One region of the Weizmannia sp. WK01 genome, then DNA from elsewhere that is predicted to be linked to it. Evidence: riboswitches for the same ligand, from Rfam matches in the RefSeq annotation. Region 1 holds a riboswitch; the other holds the start of a gene.
The links. A riboswitch is a leader RNA that binds a small molecule or an ion and turns the genes downstream of it on or off. The one in region 1 is predicted to bind S-adenosylmethionine.

Region 1 (4,882 bases):
ATGGGCCATCAAAAAGGTGCGCTATTTCCGTGGCGGACGATTTCCGGCACGGAATGCTCACCGTATTTCCCTGCCGGCACAGCGCAGTATCATATCAGCGCGGACATCGCTTACAGTTATATGCAATACTGGTATGCCACCCAAGATCAGGACTTTATGAAGCAATACGGCGTCGAAATTCTCGTGGAAACGGCGCGGCTTTGGCTTGAGGTTGGCCATTACCGGGAAAAAGACGGCAAATTTGCGATTGAAGATGTGACCGGGCCGGATGAGTACACAGCCATCGTCAACAACAATTACTATACAAATGTGATGGCAAAATATAATTTGAAATCAGCTCACAAATTTTATCACTGGCTGAAAGAAACAGATGATGCCTATTTTGCGGCATTTGCTGCACGGCTTGGTTTAACGGACGAAGAAGCGGCAAGCTGGCTGAAAGCGGCGGATGCGATGTATCTCCCTTATGATGAAAAACGCGGCATCCACAAACAGGATGACAGCTTTCTCGATAAAGCGGTCTGGGATTTTGAACATACGCCGAAAGACCATTACCCGCTCCTTTTGCATTACCATCCGCTCACGATTTACCGGTACCAAGTATGCAAACAGGCAGACACGGTGCTCGCGCATTTTTTGCTGGAAGACGAGGCAAATCCGGAAACGATCCGAAACTCGTATCATTATTATGAAAAAGTCACGACACACGATTCATCACTGTCCACATGCATTTTCAGCATAATGGCGTCTAGGCTCGGCGAAGCGGAAAAAGCGTATCATTATTTTATCGAAACAGCCCGCCTTGATCTTGATAACACACATGGCAATACAAAGGACGGCCTGCATATGGCCAATATGGGCGGGACATGGCTATCAATCGTGTACGGATTCGGCGGCGTCCGGATCAAAGAAAACGGGTTTTTTCTAAATCCTACCATTCCGGAACAATGGGACCGCTATTTATTTCGCCTCACCTACCAAAACCGCAAGTTTCAGGTGGAAGTGGCGCGCCATGCGTTTAAAGTGACATTGCTGGAAGGAGATGCGCTGGACATCCATATAGGCGGCCGTACAGAAACGTTGAAACCAGGCAGGACGGTTACCCGGCCGATTTCCGGATTGTGAATGCAGGCGTTCCTTTCCTTTACACAAAAAACAGAAAAAAGCGGCGGGACACTTTTTACAGTGGTTTCCCGCCGTTTTTATGTTTTCTTTCGGGCTTTTTCAGCGGCTTCTGTGGTGCAGTTTTTGTCATACGTACGGACGGGACGTGCCTCCATTCCCGTTTCAAAATGAGCCCGGGCGTCTATTTTGAAACGGGGAATCCCGCCGATCAGGGCGGATTCCCTGCAGCCGTTTGTCCATTATTTCACGGTTGTGCCCGCTTTCGTGTACGAAAAAGCCTGCTCGAAATCGGCAATCAGATCATCCGGATTCTCGAGGCCAACCGATAAGCGCAACAAGCTGTCGGAGATGCCGCGTTTTCTTCGGTCCTCAGGCGGCATTGCGGCGTGGGACATTTTTGCCGGATAGGACAGAATCGATTCTACAGCGCCGAGGCTGACGGCAAAGACCGGAATTTTTACATGGCTGACAAATGTCCGGAGCGCTTCCTCATCTTCCAGTTCAAACGACAATACCGCGCCCGGCCCTTGTGCCTCCAGCTTTTGCAGCGCATGCTGCGGATGGTGCCCGAGCCCCGGATAATACACGTTTCGCACAAGCGGATGCGCATCAAGAAAATGTGCGATTTTCACCGCTGACTGCTGCGATTGGAGCAGCCGCACATGCAACGTTTTCAACCCGCGCAAAACGAGCCATGCATCCTGGACGCCGAGCACCGCCCCGAATGAATTTTGCAAAAATCCGAGGCGCGCTGCCAATGCTTCATCTTTTACAACCGCAAGCCCAGCAACGACATCGCTGTGCCCTGCTAAAAATTTCGTCGCGCTGTGCAGCACGATATCCGCCCCGAGTTCAAGCGGGCGCTGCAGGGCAGGCGTTAAAAAGGTGTTGTCGACAAAGGTGAGCGCCCCGGTTTCCTTTGCCAGTTCACTCACCGCACGGATATCCGTCACTTTTAAAAGCGGGTTTGAAGGGGTTTCCACATAAAAAGCCTTCGTGTTCGGGCGGACGGCCTGCCGCACTTCTTCAAGGTTGGTCATATCTACAAATGTATGTTCAATACCAAGCCGGGTCAGGACTTCTGTCACCATCCGGAACGTGCCGCCATACACATCTTCGGTGATGACAACATGGTCGCCCGCCGACAAAAGCAGAAACGCGGTTGAAATCGCCGCCATCCCGGAAGCAAACGCGAAACCTTTGACACCGCCTTCGAGTTCGGCGATGACATCCTCGAGCGCTTCCCTCGTTGGATTGAGCGAGCGGCTGTAATCGTATTTACCGAACTGGTCAATGTCCGCCTGGTGGTATGTCGAAGCATGCTGGATCGGTACACTCACAGCACCGGTCGCCGGGTCTATTTTATGGCTGTTATGTAAAAGCCTCGTTTGAAAAGAATAATCTTCATTTGTCATCGTGTTTGCACCCCTTCGTGAATGTTGGCAAAAGCTTTTTCAATATCTGCAAGCAAATCGCGTTCATTTTCAATTCCGACTGAAAAGCGCAAAAGGCAATTGTCTACGCCTGAAGCAATCCGTTTTTCTTCCGGAATGTCGGCATGCGTCTGTGTAGCCGGGTAAGTGATAAAACTTTCCGTCCCACCGAGGCTTTCGGCAAATGTAATCAAAGACAGGCCGCGTAAAAACGGGTCGACCCATGATTCTTCTTTTACACGGAAAGAAAGCATCCCGCCGCGGCCCGGATACAGCACATCTTTTACATCCGGATGCGCGCTTAAAAATGCCGCCACAGCTTTTGCATTTTTTTCGTGTTTTTCCATCCTAAGCGCCAGCGTTTTCATGCCGCGCATCAGAAGCCACGAATCAAACGGACTGAGGGTGGCGCCGGCACCGTTATGGTACAGAAAAAGCTGCTCGCAAAGTTCAGCACCCTTTGCCACGATCAGACCGGCCAGCACGTCGTTATGCCCGCCAAGATATTTCGTCGCGCTATGGACTACAATATCAGCGCCTTCTTTAATCGGCTGCTGCAAAAGCGGGGTGTAAAAAGTATTGTCTACAATCAGCAGGATTCCGTGCCTTTTCGCAATTTCAGCCACTGCGCCGATATCCGTCTGCTGCATGAGGGGGTTTGTCGGCGTTTCGAGGAAAATGGCTTTCGTTTTCGGGGTGATTTCTTGTTCAATATTTTCCGGGTTGCACGTATTCACGTACTTACAACAAAGCCCCCATTTTTTATATCCCTGCTCCAGCAGGCGGTAGGTGCCGCCATATAAATCATCACTCACAATCCACTCATCGCCGGCCTGGAACAAAGATAAAACAGTGAAAATCGCAGCCATGCCGGAACTGCACGCAAACCCGCGGTCCCCGCCCTCCAGATCCGCAATCGCTTCTTCAAGCAACTGGCGCGTCGGGTTGCCGGTACGGGAATAATCGAAACCGGTTGACTGCCCAATGCCTTCGTGGCGGTAAGCGGTAGAAAAATAAACAGGCGGGTTCACCGCACCTGTCACGCGGTCACTGCGGTTTCCGATTTGTGCAAGTTTTGTTTCTGTATGATACATGATGGACACTCCCTCACTTAAAATCAAAAAGCCTTCTCCAATAAGAAGAAGGCCATTCCTTTCGTGCATGAACCATCTTCTTATCTTTCAAGTTATGATCCCATAACTTGCAGGACTTAGCACCTTTTCAACGCGTAAAAGCATTGAAGGTTGCTGAGGCTTCATCGGGCCATTCCCTCAACCTCTCTTGATAAGAAAACACCAATATGAAATTTGCCATCAACGCCGCAAAAGAAATTACACAACGAACCTAAAAATTGCTTACGTTCAATTTATCCCTTTTTTTCGGATTCGTCAAGCTTTTTTTAAATTTTGTTTTTCTTATGGATAATCCATATGGTGAGAAAATAAAACAGCAAAGATGAAAGGAGAAGCGTAATGACTCCGTCTGTAGTATTGATATACTCATTCCTGAATTTTGCTGCACTTTCTCCATTCACTATATTCGGCACATCCACAAATGTAAAAGGGATGATATGCATAACAGCATACAACTTTGTCTTAAATCCGCTCATCATTTCCTCAAAACAAAAACAAGCCACCAAAACGAGCATCAGAAGCAATTGATTTCGAATAAAGGTATTTAAAAACTGCGTGAAAACAGAAATAAATAATAGAAGACATAGGATTAGTAAAAGCGATCTGCCCAAAAACCGGGCAATTGAAATCCACAATACTTCTGTCCCGTTTAAATTGATCGCCACAGGGTACTTCCAACTCCCCAAATGGCTTATGATGCTACCAATAATGAGCGCAACAACCAGGATAACAATCGTGATGGCAAGGCTGTAAACAAATGAAGTGAAGATTCTCGCATCCAATATTTTCTTGAGCTTCACTGGCAAAACATTTACAAAATGATTAATACCGCCTTGTTTGTCTCTTGTTGAAATATCACCAATTAAAACTGCAATGAGAAGAGGCATTAAGAACGGGAATACGTAAAAAAGAATACGATATGTAAAGTTAATACCCGGGGTTTCGAACGACTCTATTACCGGATGAATATTTTGTTTAAGCAGAATGGTATTGAGCTGTATTGCTTTTTCTGTCTGCGGAACAATTTTTTTATTACCAAAAACAATTGTTCCGGCATTAATCCCAGCAATTAATTTTTTATCTAAAGCGATCTGCAATTTCAGTTCTTGCTTCCAATCCCCTGCTTCATGAGCTTGTATTTGTTCTGTACGAAGGCGTAACTCCTCCTGCAAACCCGCAAGTGCTTTCTTC
Region 2 (4,882 bases), 240 kb from region 1:
ATACCATCATGATTGCCCAATATGACCCGAAGAATAACCAGGTGAAGCTCATTTCGATTATGCGTGACATTTATGCCGAAATTCCGGGGTATAGAAACTATAAAATTAACACAGCCTACTATCTTGGCAATCTGAAGAATCAAAAAAAGGGTGTTGAATTGCTGCGTCAAACACTCAAAACCAATTTTGACATTGATGTGCAATATTATGCACTTGTCGATTTCCAAGGTTTTGTTAAAATTGTCGATACCCTGGCGCCTCAAGGCATTGAAATGAACGTGGAACATAAAATGTCGGAAAACATCGGCTTGACGCTTTATCCTGGAAAACAGCTGATGCATGGGAAACAATTGCTCGCCTACGCACGATTCAGACATGACGCGCAAGGCGACTTTGGCCGGGTTGCCCGCCAGCAAAAAGTGCTTAAAGCGCTCCAATCTGAAGTTTTCAGCGTGAACGGTATCGCCAAAGCGCCGAAACTGCTTGGAACCATTCAGCCGTATATTGCCACCAATATGAGCAAAATGAACATTCTTGCGCTCGCCAAAGACGCCGTCGGAGGCAACCTCAAGGTAAAAACAATGACCGTACCGGTTGCCGGCACCTATACCAATGTCAGCTATCCGGGCGTCGGCGCCGCACTCGAAGTGGACAAAGAAAAAAATATAGAAGCCATCAAACAGTTTTTGGATGAATAACAGGGGCCGGTTCCGGCTCTTTTTTTTGTTGCAGACAGAAAGCCGTACCGGGAGCAAATTGTCCTTTTGGAGGGTTCAAAAAGACAAAAGAAAGCCGGACTAGGAGCAAATTGTCTTTTTGAAGGGTTCGGGACCACTGAAAAAGTCAATCTGAAAATTCAAAATAATTATATGTACAATAAATTGAAAAAAAATGCCCCCAGTATTTGGTATAATAAAGTTATACTACAAACCAAAACCAAACTGGGGGTATCTATCATGCTTAAAGAAAAAGATAATCAATTAAGCATCTATTCCATATTATACGATAAAATTCCTGAAAATCATACACTTAAATTATTAAGAGATGAAGTGGATTTTAGTTTTATCAATAAAATGCTTGAAAAAACTTACTGTAAAGAATATGGAAGGCCAGCAAAAGAGCCCGAACTTATGGTTAAAATCTTGGTGTTACAAAAACTCTATGACTTATCTGATGAGAAAGTTATAGAAAATTGCTCATTAAACCTTGCATATATGTATTTTTTAGGAATCAATCCGGAAGACGACCTCCCTCACCCAAGTCTTTTGGCAAAATTTCGTAAAAGTAGATTAGAAGGCAATCTCACTATAGATGAAATTATTATTGAAATCATAAACCAATGCATTGAAAAAGGAATTTTACAAAAGGTTTCTGGTATAACGATTGATTCCACTCATACAGAAGCCAACACCAAAAAATATAGACCGGAACGAGTCATGAAACAATTAGCGAAAAAAATCTTTAAAACCGTTAAAGAAGAAAACGGAGAAATACCAAGTGAAATCAACCAAGAAATCCCTGATTATAAAGAAATAGAAAACCATGATGAAGCTAGAAAAACAATGAAGTCCTATCTTGAAGAAACGGTATCAAAGGTAGAAGAACTAGTTGAACTGGAGAAAGCACCTGAAACAAAAGCACTCGTTAATAATGCGAAAGAAATTTTAGCAGACCCGAAGTTTATGGAGCAAAAAGGGGTACGATCGATTGTCGACCAAGAAGCGAGAATAGGGTATAAAAGCAAAAATGATCCTTTCTTTGGTTATAAAACGGAATTTATGATGACAACAGAAGATCGAATGATTACAGCTGTTCATACTGGTAATGGAGCTTATGTGGATGGAACGAAGTTTGATGAATTATTAGAGTTAACCAAGAAAACGAGAATAAAAATGCCAGAAGTATATGGTGATAAAGCCTATTTTAAAAAGCCAATCTTAGACAAAATCTCTGAACTTAAAGCAAAGGCATACATCCCTGTAAGTGAAGCTGCATATCGCATAGACGAAGAAAGATTCAGTTATAACAAAGATTCTGACGAGTGGTTCTGTAGTCAAGGAAACAAAACAATCAAAAAGAAACACTATATAAGAAAATGTGGAAAAGAAACGTATAATTACTATTTTGACAGAGAACAATGTAGAAATTGCCCAATGCGAGAAGTTTGCATAACCGGAAAAACAGTCGGAAAAGTATTAGGGATCGGAATCAACACCCCAGAATTTTATGAGTATAGTCAACAACAGAAATCGGAGGGATTTAAAGAGAAGTATAAAAAAAGAGCATGCCAAGAAGGGAAAAATGGCGAAATGAAGAATTTCCACGGGTTAGATCGTGCCAAATGGTACGGTCTAAAAAGCATGGGCTTACAAGCCAAGCTAACAGCCTTGGCAGTAAATTTAAAGAGGATAGCCGCCATACTATCCTCTAAAAAGGCGAATTATAGCCAAACATTTGTCATTTTTACTAATTTCTATGGTAAAGAGTACCATTTACAGAAAATTTCTTACACTACACAGCAAATTTTACATAAAAAAATGGCTTTTTTCAGTGGTCACGAAGGGTTCAAAAAGACAAAAGAGAGCCGTACCGGGAGCAAATTGTCCTTTTGGAGAGCTCTAAAAGACAAAAGAAAGCCGGACCAGGAGCAAATTGTCCTTTTGGAGAGCTCAAAAAGACAAAAGAGAGCTGGACCAGGAGCAAATTGTCCTTTTGGAGAGCTCAAAAAGACAAAAGAGAGTCGGATCAGGGGCGAATTGTCCTTTTGGAGGGCTCAAAAAGACAAAAGAAAGCCGGACCAAGAGCAAATTGTCTTTTTGAAGGGTTCAAAAAGAAAAAAGAGAGCCGTACCGGGAGCAAATTGTCTTTTTGGAGAGCTCAAAAAGACAAAAGAAAGCCGGACCAAGAGCAAATTGTCCTTTTGAAGGGCTCAAAAAGACAAAAGAAAGCCGGACCAAGAGCAAATTGTCTTTTTGAAGGGCCCAAAAAGACAAAAGAAAGCCGGACCAGGAGCAAATTGTCTTTTTGGAGAGTTCAAAAAGACAAAAGAAAGCCGTACCGGGAGCAAATTGTCTTTTTGGAGAGCTCAAAAAGACAAAAGAGAGTCGGACCAAGAGCAAATTGTCCTTTTGGAGGGCTCAAAAAGGCAAAAGAAAGCCAATTAGACAAAAGGGACGAAACCGCATCCAATATGAATTTCAATTTCCCCCTTGTCATGTCACCCGGCAAAGTGTAAAGTATAAATAAGTCAAAATTTTAAGTACGTTCAATCGAATAGCCTTATCAAGAGAGGCGGAGGGACTTGGCCCGATGAAACCTCAGCAACCAGCCCATAAGGCACGGTGCTAAATCCAACAGGTATACCTGAAAAGATAAGGAGAATGTTGTCATCTTGCCTCCTTTTCTGGGAGGCTTTTTTCATATCATTCAAAGGGAGTGTAAAAATTTGGACCTTCTCGAAACGTTAAAAAACCGCATCCTTGTTGCGGACGGGGCAATGGGGACACTGCTATATGCATACGGCGCCGACACATGTTATGAGTCATTCAACCTGACCCATCCGGAAGACATCCACGCGATCCACCGCGCCTATATCGAAGCAGGCGCATCGGTCATCCAGACAAACACGTACAGCGCCAACTATATCAAGCTAGCACAGTATGTCCTGGAAGAAAAAGTAAAAGACATCAACAAAGCGGCCGTCCGGATTGCAAAAGAAGCGGCAAACCGTGATACATTTATACTCGGCACGGTCGGCGGCATCCGCGGACAACGCAAAACCGAAGCAACACTTGCCGAAATCAAGCGTACGTTCCGCGAGCAGATTTTTCACCTCCTGAACGAAGGAGTTGATGCCCTGCTTTTGGAAACGTATTTTGACGCGGAAGAACTGTATACGGTCGTAGACATTGCGAAAAAAGAAGCGGATGTCCCGGTCATCGCCCAGTTCTCGCTTATCGAACCGGGCGTGCTCCAAAACGGAACCCCGGTCCGCGACGCGTTCAAGGAACTTGAAAACCGCGGCGCCGATGTGACCGGCCTGAACTGCCGGCTCGGCCCGCACCACATGATCCAGGCGTTCGAAGAAATCCCGATACCGAAGCGTGCCTTTTTGTCCGCATACCCGAATGCGAGTCTTTTAGATTACGAGGAAGGCAGGTTCACGTTCACGAATAACGCCGATTATTTTAAAACATGCGCCGAAAAACTGGTCGAACAGGGTGTACGCCTGATCGGCGGCTGCTGCGGCACGACGCCGGCTCACGTCAAAGCAATCGCAGAAGGGGTGCAGGGGCTTTTACCTGTCACAGAAAAAACGGTCCGCCCACCGAAAATCGAGATCGCGGCCGCCCCGGCGCAGCACGAACCACCGTTGCATGAAATCGTAAAAAAACGGCGTTCCGTCATTGTCGAATTGGACACACCGAAAACGTTGAACACGGCCCGCTTTTTTGAGGGGGCAAAAGCGCTGCAGGCATCCGGCATTGATGCCCTCACAATGGCCGACAACTCGCTTGCAAGCCCGCGCATCAGCAACACAGCGATTGCTTCAATTTTAAAAGAGAAACATGGCATCCGGCCGCTTGTTCATATTACATGCCGTGATCGTAATTTGATCGGGCTGCAGTCGCACTTAATGGGCCTTGCTGCGCTCGGGATTGACCAGGTGCTTGCCATCACGGGGGATCCGACAAAAATCGGCGACTTCCCGGGAGCGACGAGCGTATACGATTTGTCATCCATGGAACTGATCGCAATGATCAAGCAATTCAATGATGGCATCTCCCATTCCGGCAAATCGCTTCACAGGAAAACGAATTTTTCCGTCGCGGCTGCATTTAACCCGAACGTCCGCAATCTTGATAAAACGGTCGGGAGGTTG

Region 2: it holds a riboswitch for S-adenosylmethionine, as region 1 does, so the genes downstream of both, OF158_RS02545 (bifunctional homocysteine S-methyltransferase/methylenetetrahydrofolate reductase) here and OF158_RS03545 (methionine biosynthesis PLP-dependent protein) in region 1, are expected to answer to the same signal.

What each region holds. Positions count from the first base shown of each region.
Region 1 is NZ_CP109616.1:768,832-773,713, reverse strand. Features, by position in the region: gene OF158_RS03555 (glycoside hydrolase family 65 protein) at 1-1,125, shown strand, start outside; gene metC (cystathionine beta-lyase) at 1,365-2,540, opposite strand; gene OF158_RS03545 (methionine biosynthesis PLP-dependent protein) at 2,537-3,652, opposite strand; SAM riboswitch class I at 3,730-3,849, opposite strand; gene OF158_RS03540 (ABC-2 family transporter permease) at 3,958-4,882, opposite strand, start outside.
Region 2 is NZ_CP109616.1:530,294-535,175, forward strand. Features, by position in the region: gene OF158_RS02535 (LCP family protein) at 1-698, shown strand, start outside; partial or broken gene OF158_RS02540 (IS1182 family transposase) at 957-2,432, shown strand; SAM riboswitch class I at 3,277-3,378, shown strand; gene OF158_RS02545 (bifunctional homocysteine S-methyltransferase/methylenetetrahydrofolate reductase) at 3,446-4,882, shown strand, end outside.